One region of the Micromonospora reichwaldensis genome, then DNA from elsewhere that is predicted to be linked to it. Evidence: riboswitches for the same ligand, from Rfam matches in the RefSeq annotation. Region 1 holds a riboswitch; each other region holds the start of a gene.

The links. A riboswitch is a leader RNA that binds a small molecule or an ion and turns the genes downstream of it on or off. The one in region 1 is predicted to bind cyclic di-AMP.
Region 2: another riboswitch for cyclic di-AMP. It lies ahead of RM555_RS17765 (C39 family peptidase); the one in region 1 lies ahead of RM555_RS04410 (coiled-coil domain-containing protein).
Region 3: another riboswitch for cyclic di-AMP. It lies ahead of RM555_RS12590 (coiled-coil domain-containing protein); the one in region 1 lies ahead of RM555_RS04410 (coiled-coil domain-containing protein).

The regions. Positions count from the first base shown of each region.
Region 1 covers NZ_JAVRFL010000004.1:135,823-139,636, forward strand. Annotated here, with positions in the region: gene RM555_RS04405 (carbonic anhydrase) at 1-418, shown strand, start outside; gene RM555_RS04410 (coiled-coil domain-containing protein) at 517-1,533, opposite strand; cyclic di-AMP (ydaO/yuaA leader) riboswitch at 1,537-1,668, opposite strand; gene RM555_RS04415 (YibE/F family protein) at 1,835-3,184, opposite strand; gene RM555_RS04420 (metal-sensitive transcriptional regulator) at 3,501-3,803, opposite strand.
Region 2 covers NZ_JAVRFL010000020.1:7,161-10,974, reverse strand. Annotated here, with positions in the region: gene RM555_RS17775 (MFS transporter) at 1-286, shown strand, start outside; gene RM555_RS17770 (alpha/beta fold hydrolase) at 333-1,076, opposite strand; gene RM555_RS17765 (C39 family peptidase) at 1,182-2,027, opposite strand; cyclic di-AMP (ydaO/yuaA leader) riboswitch at 2,257-2,397, opposite strand; gene RM555_RS17760 (acyltransferase family protein) at 2,716-3,814, opposite strand, start outside.
Region 3 covers NZ_JAVRFL010000012.1:118,061-121,874, forward strand. Annotated here, with positions in the region: gene RM555_RS12580 (1-phosphofructokinase family hexose kinase) at 1-20, opposite strand, end outside; gene RM555_RS12585 (SRPBCC family protein) at 198-665, shown strand; gene RM555_RS12590 (coiled-coil domain-containing protein) at 753-1,838, opposite strand; cyclic di-AMP (ydaO/yuaA leader) riboswitch at 1,852-1,983, opposite strand; gene RM555_RS12595 (cation diffusion facilitator family transporter) at 2,137-3,054, opposite strand; gene RM555_RS12600 (HelD family protein) at 3,131-3,814, opposite strand, start outside.

The DNA of each region.
Region 1 (3,814 bases):
CGGTCCCGAGGTGTTGGGCAGCGTGGAGTACGCCGTCACGGTCCTGGGCACGCCGCTGGTGGTGGTGCTCGGGCACGACTCCTGCGGAGCCGTCCAGGCGGCGCGTACGGCGGACGCCACCGGCACCCCGCCGGTCGGGCACCTGTGCGCCGTGGTGGACGCCGTGGTGCCCAGCCTGCGCCGGGCCGCCGCCGAGGGCGTGGACGACATCGACGGCATCGTCGACATCCACATCGCGCACACCGTCGAGGCGATGCTGGGCCGCTCCGCCGTCCTCGCCGCGGAGGTGGCCGCCGGCCGCTGCGGGGTGGTCGGCATGTCGTACCGGCTGACCGCCGGCGAGGTGCGGACGGTGGCCGAGGTGCCCGCCCGCACGGCCGACGCGCCGGAGGCGGCGGCCAGCGCCGCGCTCGCCTGACTCCGCCCGCCCGGCAGGTCGTCGCGGCGGGCCCGCATGACGGCAGAGGGCCGCTCCCGCGTCCGGCGGGGCGGCCCTCTGTGTACGTGTGGTCCCGGCTAGAGCAGTGACACGTGGACGTGGTCGGTGTGGTTCGACGGACCGCTGTAGGAACTCCAGCCGGTCGCCGGGAACCAGATCTGTCTGTTCCAGATCACGTAGTAGATGCCGAGCCGGTCGGCGTTGCGGACCAGGAACGCGGTCAGGTTGTTGCCGTACATGTAGGTGTCGTCGTTGTGCCAGGGGGAGAAGCCGCTCTTCTGCAGCGACCAGTCGCAGGCCCGGCCCTTCGGGTGCTCGTACGGCCCGCCGGGGCGGTAACAGCCGACGAACCGGTTGAAGCCGGCCCGCTTGACCTCCTTGTACATGTGCAGGGTGCGCGCGGTGATGCGGCCGGAGGTGGTGGGGTCGTCCTCGGTGGCTGACAGCGGGGTCCAGTCGCCGTCGGCCGTCCGTCCCGGCGCGATCTTCGCCACCGGCGAGGTGGCGACCACCTTGCCACTGGTCAGCCCTCTGCCGCCGACCAGCGCGAGCGCCTTCTCCGCCTCCCGCTTGCCGCGCGCCATCTCGTTTGTCAGCTTCTGCTGTTCGCGGACCTCGGTGTCGAGCGCCAGCTTGGCCTGCTCGGCGCGGTCCTTGACCGCGTTAACCTCGGCGAGCTTCTTGGAGTTGACCAGATTGAGCTCGTCGAGGGCGGCGGCGCGCTTGACGAACGAGTCGGGGCTGGCGGTGTCCAGCAGCATGGACACCGCGCCGATCCGCCCGGTGCGGTAGGACTGGGCGGCGATCTGGCTGACCTGGGGGGCCAGCGCGTTCAGCTCGGCCTGCGCCCGGGAGACCTCCAGGGCCAGTTCGAGCTGGCGCTTCTTCGATTTCGCCAGCTTCGCCTTGGCCTGCACGAAGGACCGGTTCCGGGCCTCGATGAGGTCGTCGAGCAGCTTGGGCTCGTCGTCCCCGTGCCCGGAGGGCTTGGGCGGGGTGGGCGCGGCCGCCGCCGGGAGAGGTCCGGCGAAGACCGCCAGGGCGGCGAGTACGGCCACCACGGGCGTCAACCAGCGGCGTAGGGGTGCCGTCACAGTTTTCCCTTCCGTCGACCGCCGACCGGGTTAGCTGACGGGTTCGGGGCGGAAGTGGCCCCTACCGCTGGCGCGGATTCACCCCACGTACCTGGGTCCCCGGTTCGCCTCGCGGCGATTGGGCGGCGGCACCGCAGGCGCCGCTGCGCGCCTTCGGCGGTGACCGGCAGCGAGGTTACCCGAGAACGCTCCCGGGGATCTACGTCCCTAAGCCGACTAAATGCGTTATTTCGTAATGGCGGACGGTGACCAGTGATGCGTTTATCAGCCCGGACGTCCTGTTCGGTCACGCTGAGGAGCGTCACCATGCGGTGTCCGTACTTCTGCCCCCGTCGGGCCATCCGGCGGGCGTGGCGGCCGGCGTGTCTCCACGCGGCCCGCTGAGGGCCTCCAGCGCCTCGGACCGGTCGGTCGCCGGCCGGGGCGTCGGCGCGGTCGCGGGCGCGGCGCGGTCGGTGGCGTCCCCGCCGCGTCGGCCGGCCGTGGTCACCAGGGCCGCCAGCGCGGTGGTCAGCGGCACGGCGGCGATCAGGCCCAGGGTGGCGACCGCGCTGCGGACGATCTCCTGGGCGAGGAACTCGCTGGTGAGAAGTTGGGTCACCGCCCGCGAGTCGGCGGTCAGCAGGAGCAGCACCGGCAGCGAGGCGCCGGCGTACGCCAGCACGATGGTGTTCACCGTCGAGGCGATGTGCGCCCGGCCGACCCGGGTCGCCGCCCGGTAGAGCTGCGTCCGGGACAGCCCGGGGTTGGCGTGCGCCAGCTCGGTGACCGTGGCGGCCTGGGTCACCGTGACGTCGTCCAGCACGCCGAGGGAGCCGATGATGATCCCGGCCAGCAGCAGCCCGTGCAGGTCGACGTCGGCCTGGTACATCGACAGCGTGGTGGCGTCCTCGGAGCCGAACCCGGTCAGGTGGGTCGCGGCGGTGGCGATCGTGCCGAGGACACCGGTCAGCACCAGGCTGCCCAGCGTGCCGAGCACGGCGACCGAGGTCTGCGCCGTCACGCCGTGGGTCAGGTAGAGCACCACGAACATGATCAGAGCGGCGCCGACGACCGCGACCAGCAGGGGCGGGTTCCCGGCGCTGATGCCCGGCAGCACGAAGGTCAGCAGGATGGCGAAGCTCGCCGCCAGGCCGCCCAGCGCGGCCAGCCCGCGCCACCGCCCGAAGGCGACGATGGCGGCCGCGAAGAGCGCCACCAGCCAGACCAGCGGCTTGCCGCGCTGGTGCTCGGCGATGTTGTAGGTGCTGGCCGTGGGGTCGGCGGGGTCGGTGAGCTCGACCAGGATGATCTCGTCGTCCACGGCGACGGTCGGCGCGCCGGGGCCCGCGGGCACCGGCGTCTCCACCTGCTGGCCGGCGTCGGGGCCGTCCTGCACCCGTACGGTGACCGTGCCGCAGGGGCCCTGCGGCGCGTCGGGGCTCCCCTCCGGGGCCTCCGGGGCGGGCGGGCACGGCTCCGTCACCACCCGGGTCACTGTGCCGTGGTAGCGGGGTGCGTCGGTGCCGGTCGCCGGGTCGGGCGCGTCCCACGGCCAGAGCACCAGGGCGGCGATCAGCGTGGCGACGAAGAGGGGCACCACCGTCGCGACGAGGATCCGCCGCACCCCGGGCGGGGCGGACGGAGCGGGACGGGTGTGGTCGGCGCCCATCGAGTGTCTCCCTACGAATCCAGGGCGGGGTACGTGCCGGCGGGGCCGGTCGGTTCACCCGTCGCCGCGTGGCCGGGACGGGGATCGCTTCCGGGAGGCGCTGCGGTCACGTACCGCGGTCCTGGGCCCCCGCCCGGTCGCGGGTGGGCGGGGCCGCCGCCCGGCGGGGCGCGCGGGGCGGGCGGTGCGGAATCCGGAGGGCCACCGGCCGAATGGTAGCCACCCCGACATCCGGGCGCAGGTCGTGCGGGTGGTGTCGGAGGAATGGCGTCGCCGTGGGGCCCGCGTTTCTCGCGGGGCCGGGCGCCGGGGCGGGTCAGCCGCGCTTCATCAGGCGGCCGACGGCGGCCATCATCTCCGTGGCCATCTCGTCGGCGCGGCCCTCGGCCGCGCCCTCGCGCATGCAGTGCCGGGCGTGCCCGTCGAGCAGCCCCAGCGCGACCTTGTCCAGGGCGGCCTGGATCGCGGAGATCTGGGTGAGCACGTCGATGCAGTAGCGATCCTCGTCGACCATCTTCTCGATGCCACGGACCTGCCCCTCGACGCGGCGCAGCCGCGCGAGCAGCTGATCCTTGGTGGCGGTGTAACCCCTGGTCGGGGTGGGCGTCGGTGTGGTCATGGGGTCGAGGA
Region 2 (3,814 bases), on a different contig from region 1:
CGCCGACTTCGCCCGGCCGGGCCTGACCGGCACCTACCTGGGCGTGTACGCCTCCGCAGGGGGACTCGTCGCCGCTGGCGGCAACACCGTCATCGGCTATCTGACGGACCTCGGTGAACGCTGGCACCTGCCCGCCCTCCCCTGGCTGGCACTCGCCCTCCTCGCCGCGGGTTCCGCCGTCGCGATCACGGCGATCCGACCACCACGCGTCCGGGACCAGGGCGAGACCGGGCACGGGGAGGTGCCCGCCGCACGCCCCGAGGCACCGGCGGCCGCCGGCTCTTGATCGTCGGCCACGTCCCCCGCCGCGCGGCCCCGGGACGGCAGACGGATCAGCGGTACGGCTCGACGAGGTCCAGGACCGCCTCGGGGGCCTCGACGTGGGCGTTGTGCCCGAGGCCGGGCAGGACGGCGACCGGCACCCCCAGTTCCGTGAGCTGGGCGTCGGTGACCATGGGGTCGTGCTCGCCGCGGGCCAGCAGCACGGGCACGTCGGTCGCCGCCAGCAGGGCGGGCAGGTCCGGCGCGCCCACGCCGAACGCGGCCGGATCCATCGCCAGCCGCCAGCGGCCGTCGACCTGCCGCAGCCCCGCCTCCACGACGGGATGGTCCGGGGCGAAGAGCCCGGTCAGGCCGGCCACCCGCAGGTAGCGGCGGGCCGCCTCGTCCCGGCTGGCGAACCAGGTCACCGGCCGGGCCGCCAACTCACCTGCCTTCGCCAGCTCCGCCGGCGACCAGACGGCCTTGATGCCGAGCCCGACCACGGCGTCGACGGGCAGCCCGGCGCTGCGGGCGGCCAGCGCCAGCGCGACCACCCCGCCGAGGGAGTGCCCCAGCACGACGAGCCGGTCCCCCGCCGCGAGCCCCGCGGCGATCCGCGCGGCCAGCCCCGGGAACGAGTACTCCGGCAGCGGCGGCGACCAGCCGTGGCCGGCGAGGTCCGGTGCCAGCCACCGCCCCGCCCACCGACGCTCCAGCAGCGGCGCCCAGGGCAGCCACACGTCGCCGGTCGCGCCCATGCCGTGCAGCAGCAGGAGCACCCGCCGGCCGTCCCGGTCACCCGACTCATCGACCATGGGCGCAGTGTGCCACCCACCGGACGCCGGGGGCGAGGGCCGTGACCCGGACACGACATCGGGCGCCGACCCCCGCGTAGGGGAGCCGGCGCCCGACGGGGTCGCTCAGGCGGAGTAGCCGCGGGTGGCGGCCCAGTTCGCCAGGGCGATGGTGCTGATCCAGTACGAGGCGGTCGCCGGGTTCGCCGAGTCGGCGATCTTCACCAGCCGCCCCTCGTCCTGGTAGCCGACCACCGCGACGTAGTGGCCGCCGGGGAAGGAGTGCCAGCCGCCGTCGGTGTCGGTGGCGCTGCCGGCGACGTTGACCACGACGCCCCGCCCGTCGGCGATGGCCGCGACGACGTCGGCCTGGAGCCGGTCCATCTGGGCCGGGGTGGCGGCGCCACCGGGGATCATCCGGGTCCGGTACGGGTCGCCCTTCACCGTCGCGTTCAGCACGCGGGTGGTGTCCTGGGCCGAGTCGGTGCCCATCTGGTCGGTGCCCAGCTGGGCGCCGAGGGCGTCCTGGCTGCGCGCGATGCCGGCGGCGCTGAGGGCGTGCCGGACGGCCGCCGGACCACAGTTGTAGAAGGTGGTCTGGGCCTGGTAGTCGTAGTCCAGGCTCTTGGCGGCCGGAGGCTTCGGCGGCGCCGGCTTGCGGGTCAGGTCCGGGTCCGGGGCGGCGCTGGACGCGCTGGCCGACGGGGCGGCGCTGGACGCGGCCGGGGCGGCGCGGGACGGGGCGGGCGCGACCCGGGTCTGGCTGCGCGAGGCCGCCGCGTCGTCCCGCAGTTCGGTCGCGGCCACCGGGGCCTGCGCGGCGGCGGGTGCCTCGTCGGCTCCGGCCAGCAGCGCGCCCGTGCCCGACGCCAGCACGAGCGCCGCGGCGGACGCGGCGGCCAGCTGGTACGGACGCTCGGACGTGAGGCGACGCAACTGTCGCTTGAGGTGGTGCTTCACGGTTTCCTCCACGGGCTCGGGGGTGAGCGGCCGTCGGTCCGCGCCGAGGGCAGGGCGGACCGACCGCGCGGACGGGCGTCCGGGCGGGTGGTGGGCCACTCAGGGGATGCGCCCGGGACGCCGGGCGACGGACGGTGACCGGTGGGTCAGCTCAGGACCTGCGGGCGGACGAGCGCGATCACCGCGGCGCCGTGGAGACGGCGGCACAACCGAGGGGTGTACGGGTGTGGCATGAGGATGGAACTCCTTCCGACACCGCCGACCGGGTTAGCTGACGGATTCGGGCGGGAAGAACGCCCTACCACGGGCCAACGGCCCACGGATTCACCCCAACGAGCACTGGGTCCCCGGTTCGTCGTTCACGATTAGGCGGGTCGGCGCGGCGTCGCCTCTGGCGATCGGGTACCGCACCGGACGCGCCGACATTACTGGCCGGTCCGCGCCCTGCCAACCCCGTCCCACCTGCCTAAACCTTGATCGGGAGACAATTTTTGCGGGCACTTCGCCACTGACGTGACTCAATGGGACGACCGTTTCTGCGCGCACCTCCGGGCGACAACGGGACAAGTGGCGGACATCGGCGCCGAAACCCCGGCGGGATTCGGCCCGGACGCGCCCGATGACCGGTTCGCCGACGTGGTGACCGGCGTCACCGAAACGGTCGGGATTTCGTCGGCGGACACTCCGACCGCCGGGGCGCTCAGCGCGAGTCGGCGTACGTCGGTCGGTGGTCGTCCTGCGGGCCGGCGGCCCGGGGGCGCGGCACGGCGCTGCCCCGATCCCCCGGCGCCGCCCCGGGGCCGCCGGAGTCCTTCCCGGCGCCGTCCCCGTCCCGCGGCGTCCGGGCCGGCCTGCGCGGGGTGAGCAGCCGCATCATCGGCGTCTCGACGAGACGGTGCAACAGGCCGGCCAGGGCCAGGTTGAACAGCAGGAAGCCGAGCACCACCGCCGGTCCCCACCAGCCGGTGAAGCCGACGCCCCAGTCGCCGGTGAGCCGCAGGACGGTGATCATCACGAGGACGTGCACCAGATAGAAGGCGAAGGAGACCTCGCCCAGCCAGACCATCGGCCGGGACCGCCACGGCGAGCGCCGCCCGCGCACGTCCGCGTCCGCCGCCGCGGCGATGACCAGGATGTACGCCACCGAGAGCAGCGCCGCCCACAGTTCGGCGCGGACCCACTGCGCGGCGACCACCCAGGTCGCCACGAAGAGCAGGCTGGCCAGCGGCAGGCCCGGCCCACGCCACCGGCCACGCCGCATCAGCTCGGCGGCGGCGACGCCCATCCAGAACTCCAGCGACCGCACCGGCGGGAAGACCTGGGTGAACCACCAGCGGCTCTCCTCGGGCACCAGCGCCTGGGCCGGCCAGAGCGCCAGGATGAGCAGCGGCACCGCGACCACGACGGCCCACAGGGCCCACGGCCGGGCCCGGCGGATCAACGGCAGCGCCAACGGCAGGCAGAGGTAGAAGAAGAACTCGCAGGACAGCGACCAGCTGACCGTGTTGATGCTGTAGAAGTGGCCCGGCCGCGGGTCCCACGCCTGCAGGAGGAACAGGTTCTCCACCGCGACGAACCGGTCCACGGGATCGGCGAACCAGGCCGCGACCGCCAGGGCCGCCACCCACAGCACCACGTGACTCGGCCAGATCTTGGCCACCCGGCGCCGCCAGAACGCCAGACGGGTGTCGGTGGGTCGGGCCGACCAGACCAGCACGAAGCCGCTGAGGATGAAGAAGAACTGCACGCCCGACAGCCCGAGGGCGAAGGCCCAGTCCACGACGGCCTTCTGGCCCGGC
Region 3 (3,814 bases), on a different contig from region 1:
ACCATCACGTGCCCGCTCATCCGTCGTGCCCGTTCATGCGCCCATCCTCCGCCGGTCGACACGTGCCGTGACCATCCATCAGCTGACCGTAGTGTGGACGGCGGCCGGACGTCCGGACTCCGGGCGGGATCGGCGCGGCGTTGCCAGGGGGCCCGGCATGCGCGACGATCGGGCGACCACCGACGCTGGGAGACGGCGTGCTCAGGCGAAGTTCCTTCAGCTACACCGTCCAGGCGCGCTGCTCCCTCGCGGAGGCCGCGGCACTGCTCGCCGACCCCACGCGGCAGGAGGACCTGCACCCGCTGATCGTCCGGGTGCGCCGGGTGCCGCCGCGTGCTGGCGCGCGGGCCAGCTACGACATCACCGATCGACTGGCCGCCGGGCCGGTGCGCCTGCCGATCACGTACCGGGCCGACGTCCTCGTCGACGATGCCGACGAGATCGTCACCGTGGCCCGGCAGTGGCCTGCGACCACGGTGCGCAACCACACCCGGCTGCGGGCGGAGCCCGACGGCATGGTCCGCATCGAGGTCGAGATCACCCTCGCCGCGCCCGCGCCGCTCTTCGGCTACGCGTTCCGCCAGGCCCGCGCCGCCCACCTCAAGCTGGCCGCCCGCCTCGCCACGGCCCTCGACACGAGCCCGCCCGGGTCGCCGGCCGACTGACCACCGGACGGGCCGGCAGTGGCCGGAGGCGACGGACGCTGGCGCGCCCCGGTGACCCGCGACGGGCGGGGCACCGGGGCGCGGGCGTCAGTAGACCGACAGGTGCACGTGGTTGGTGTGGTCGCTGGACGGGTCGCCGTTGGCCCCGCTGTACGACTTCCAGCCGCTGCTGGGCAGCCAGATCTGCCTGTACCAGATCACGTAGAGCACGGCGAGCCGGTCGGCGTTGCGCACGAAGTACGCCGACAGGTTGTTGCCGTACGTCCGGTCGCCGCCGGTGGCGTCGCCGCCGAAGCCGCCCTTCTGGGCCGCGAAGTCGCAGGCCCGGCCCTTCGGGTGTTCGCCCGAGCCGCCGGGGCGGTAGCAGGAGACGTAGCGGGTGAAGCCCGCCGCCTTGGCCTGGTTGAGCGCGTGCAGGGTGCGCGGGGTGATGCAGCCGTTGGCGGGGGTCGGGTCGTTGACGCTGCACGACTCGCGCGGCCAGGAGCCGTCGGAGTTGCGCGGGGCGGCCTTCGCCGTCTTGCTGGAGGTGCCGCCCGGCGAGGTGCCCGCCCCCGTGGACTGCTGCCGCTGTTGCTGCTGCTCGCGGTTGGCGACCGTCAGCGCCCGTTCGGCCTGCTCCTTGCGCTTGGCCATCACGGTGACCTGCTTGCGCTGCTCCCGGATCTCGCCGTCCAGGGCGAGCTTGGTGCGGGTGGACTGGTCCCGGGTCTCCTGGAGCTCGCGCAGGGCCCGGTCCTCCTTGGCGGCCACCGCGTCGAGGGCGGCGGCGCGGTCCATGAAGCCGTCCGGCGAGCTGCTGTTGAGCAGGGCGGACGCCACGCTGAGCCGGCCGGTGCGGTAGGCCGCCCCCGCGATCTCGCCAACCTTGGCGGTGTGCGCGGCCAGCTCGACTTCGGTGGTCTTGAGCTGCGCGGCGAGCTGCTGCTGCCGCTTGGCCGACGTGTCCAGGGCGCGCTTGGCGTCGAGGTAGCCCTTGCTGGCGGCCTCCAACTGGGCCCGCAGGGCGGGGGTGCCGCCCTCCTCGTCCTGGCCGGGGGCCGCGGCGAGCAGGCCGGTCCGGGTGGCGGCCGCCGCCGGGGCGGCGGTGACCGGGGCCACCGCGGCGCCGAGGGCGAGCATCGTGGCGATCAGGGCCGCCGTCCGGGCGGCACGTCGTCGTACAGGTGCCATCACTGGCATACACGTGTCCTTCCGTCAGCCGCCGACCGGGTTAGCTGACGGGTTCGGGACGGAAGATCCCTACCGCTGACGCGGATGCACCCCACGAACTTGGTTCCCCGGTTCGCCCCGCCGGGCGATTAGGCGGCGGCCACCGCCGGCACCGGTGGGTGCCGCCTGGCGGAGGCCGAAGCCGAGCCTACCGGTGCCGGTGTGACTGATGCAGCGCAGGTGACGCAGGGTGTACGCCCACTAACAGTCAAATCCGGCATAAGCGCACAATACTCTCCCAGATTTAAGGTTGTCCTCATTACCACTCAACCGACCCGCAGGCCCCGCGCGACGCTCCGGGCTCGATCTGCAACGTGGCGTGCTCGATGTGGAAGTCGTCGTGCAGCGCGGCCCGGGCGGCGCCCAGCACCGCGCCGACCTCCGCGCCGGGTGCCATGGTCAGGTGGGCCGAGGCCACCTCCATCCCGGAGGTCAGCGTCCAGACGTGCAGGTCGTGCACCTCGGCGACGCCGGGCACGGCGGCCAGCCGGTCGTGCACCGCGGTCACCTGGAGGTGCTCCGGCGCGGCCTGCACCAGGATGCGCAAGGCGGCCCGCCCGAGCCGCCAGGTGCGCGGCAGGATGAACACCCCGATCGCGACCGCCACCAGCGGGTCCGCCCACCACCAGCCGGTGGTGGCGATCAGCAGCGCGGCCCCGATCACGCCGAGTGACCCCAGCAGGTCGCCGAGCACCTCCAGGTACGCGCCGTGGACGTTGATGCTCTCCTTCGCCCCGGAGCGCAGCAGCGCGAAGGCGCCGATGTTGGCGAGCAGGCCGAGCGCGGCGACCACCAGCATCGGGCCGGCCAGCACCTCCGGCGGGTCGCCGAAGCGGCGCACCGCCTCGATCACGACGTAGACCGCGACGCCGGAGAGCAGGACGGCGTTGGCCAGTGCGGCCAGCACCTCCAGCCGGTAGAGGCCGAAGGTGCGCTGCGGGTCGGCGCCCGCCCGCCGGGTCGCGGCGATCGCCGCGAGCGCCATGCCGATGCCGAGCACGTCGGTGAACATGTGCCCGGCGTCGCTCAGCAGGGCCAGCGAGCCCGTGCGGAAGGCGGCCACCGCCTCCACCACCATGAGGCCGGCGAGCAGCCCGAACGCCGCCCAGAGCCGGCCCCGGTGGCGGTGCGCGGCATTCGCCACCGACCCGTGATGGTGGTCATGACCTGCGCCCACGCGCCCACCCTCCGTCAGGCGTCCGGATTCGCGTTCAATCTATGTTCACATCGCTATGTATGCAAGTAACGGCGGCTCAGCCGATCGGGTCGACGGTGGTCAGCCGCTGGGTGGCCCGGGACAGCGCCACGTACAGCGTCCGCACCCCCGACCCCGGGTCGGCCCGGATCTCGCCCGGGGCGACGAGGACGACCCCGTCGTACTCCATGCCCTTGGCCTCCAGGCTGGTCACCACCTGCAAACGTGGCGCGCCGAGCCCGCCCAGCCAGCCCGCCACCTCGTCGCGGCGCGGCACCGGCGTGATCACCCCGACGGTGCCCTCGACGTCGGCGAGCAGCGCGCCGGCCGCCGCCACCACCGCGGCCTCCAGCTCCGCCGGCGGCACCGACAGCGCGACCGGGTCGACGCCGGTGGAGCGCACCGCCCGGGGCAGCGGCAGGTCCGGGTGCAGCCGGCGGATCTCGGCCGCCGCCACCGCGAAGATCTCCGCCGAGTTGCGGTAGTTCGTGGTGAGGGTGAAGTGGTGCCGCTTGCGCCGGCCCAACGCCTGGTCCCGGGCCCGGGTCAGCTCCTCGGGATCCCCCGTCCACGCCGTCTGCGCCGGATCGCCCACCACCGTCCACGAGGCCAGCCGGCCCCGCCGGCCGATCATGCGCCACTGCATCGGCGAGACGTCCTGCGACTCGTCGACGACCACGTGCGCGTACTCCCGGTAGTCCTCCGGGCGTTCCCGCGCCGCCTCGCGGGCGGCGCGCTGCCG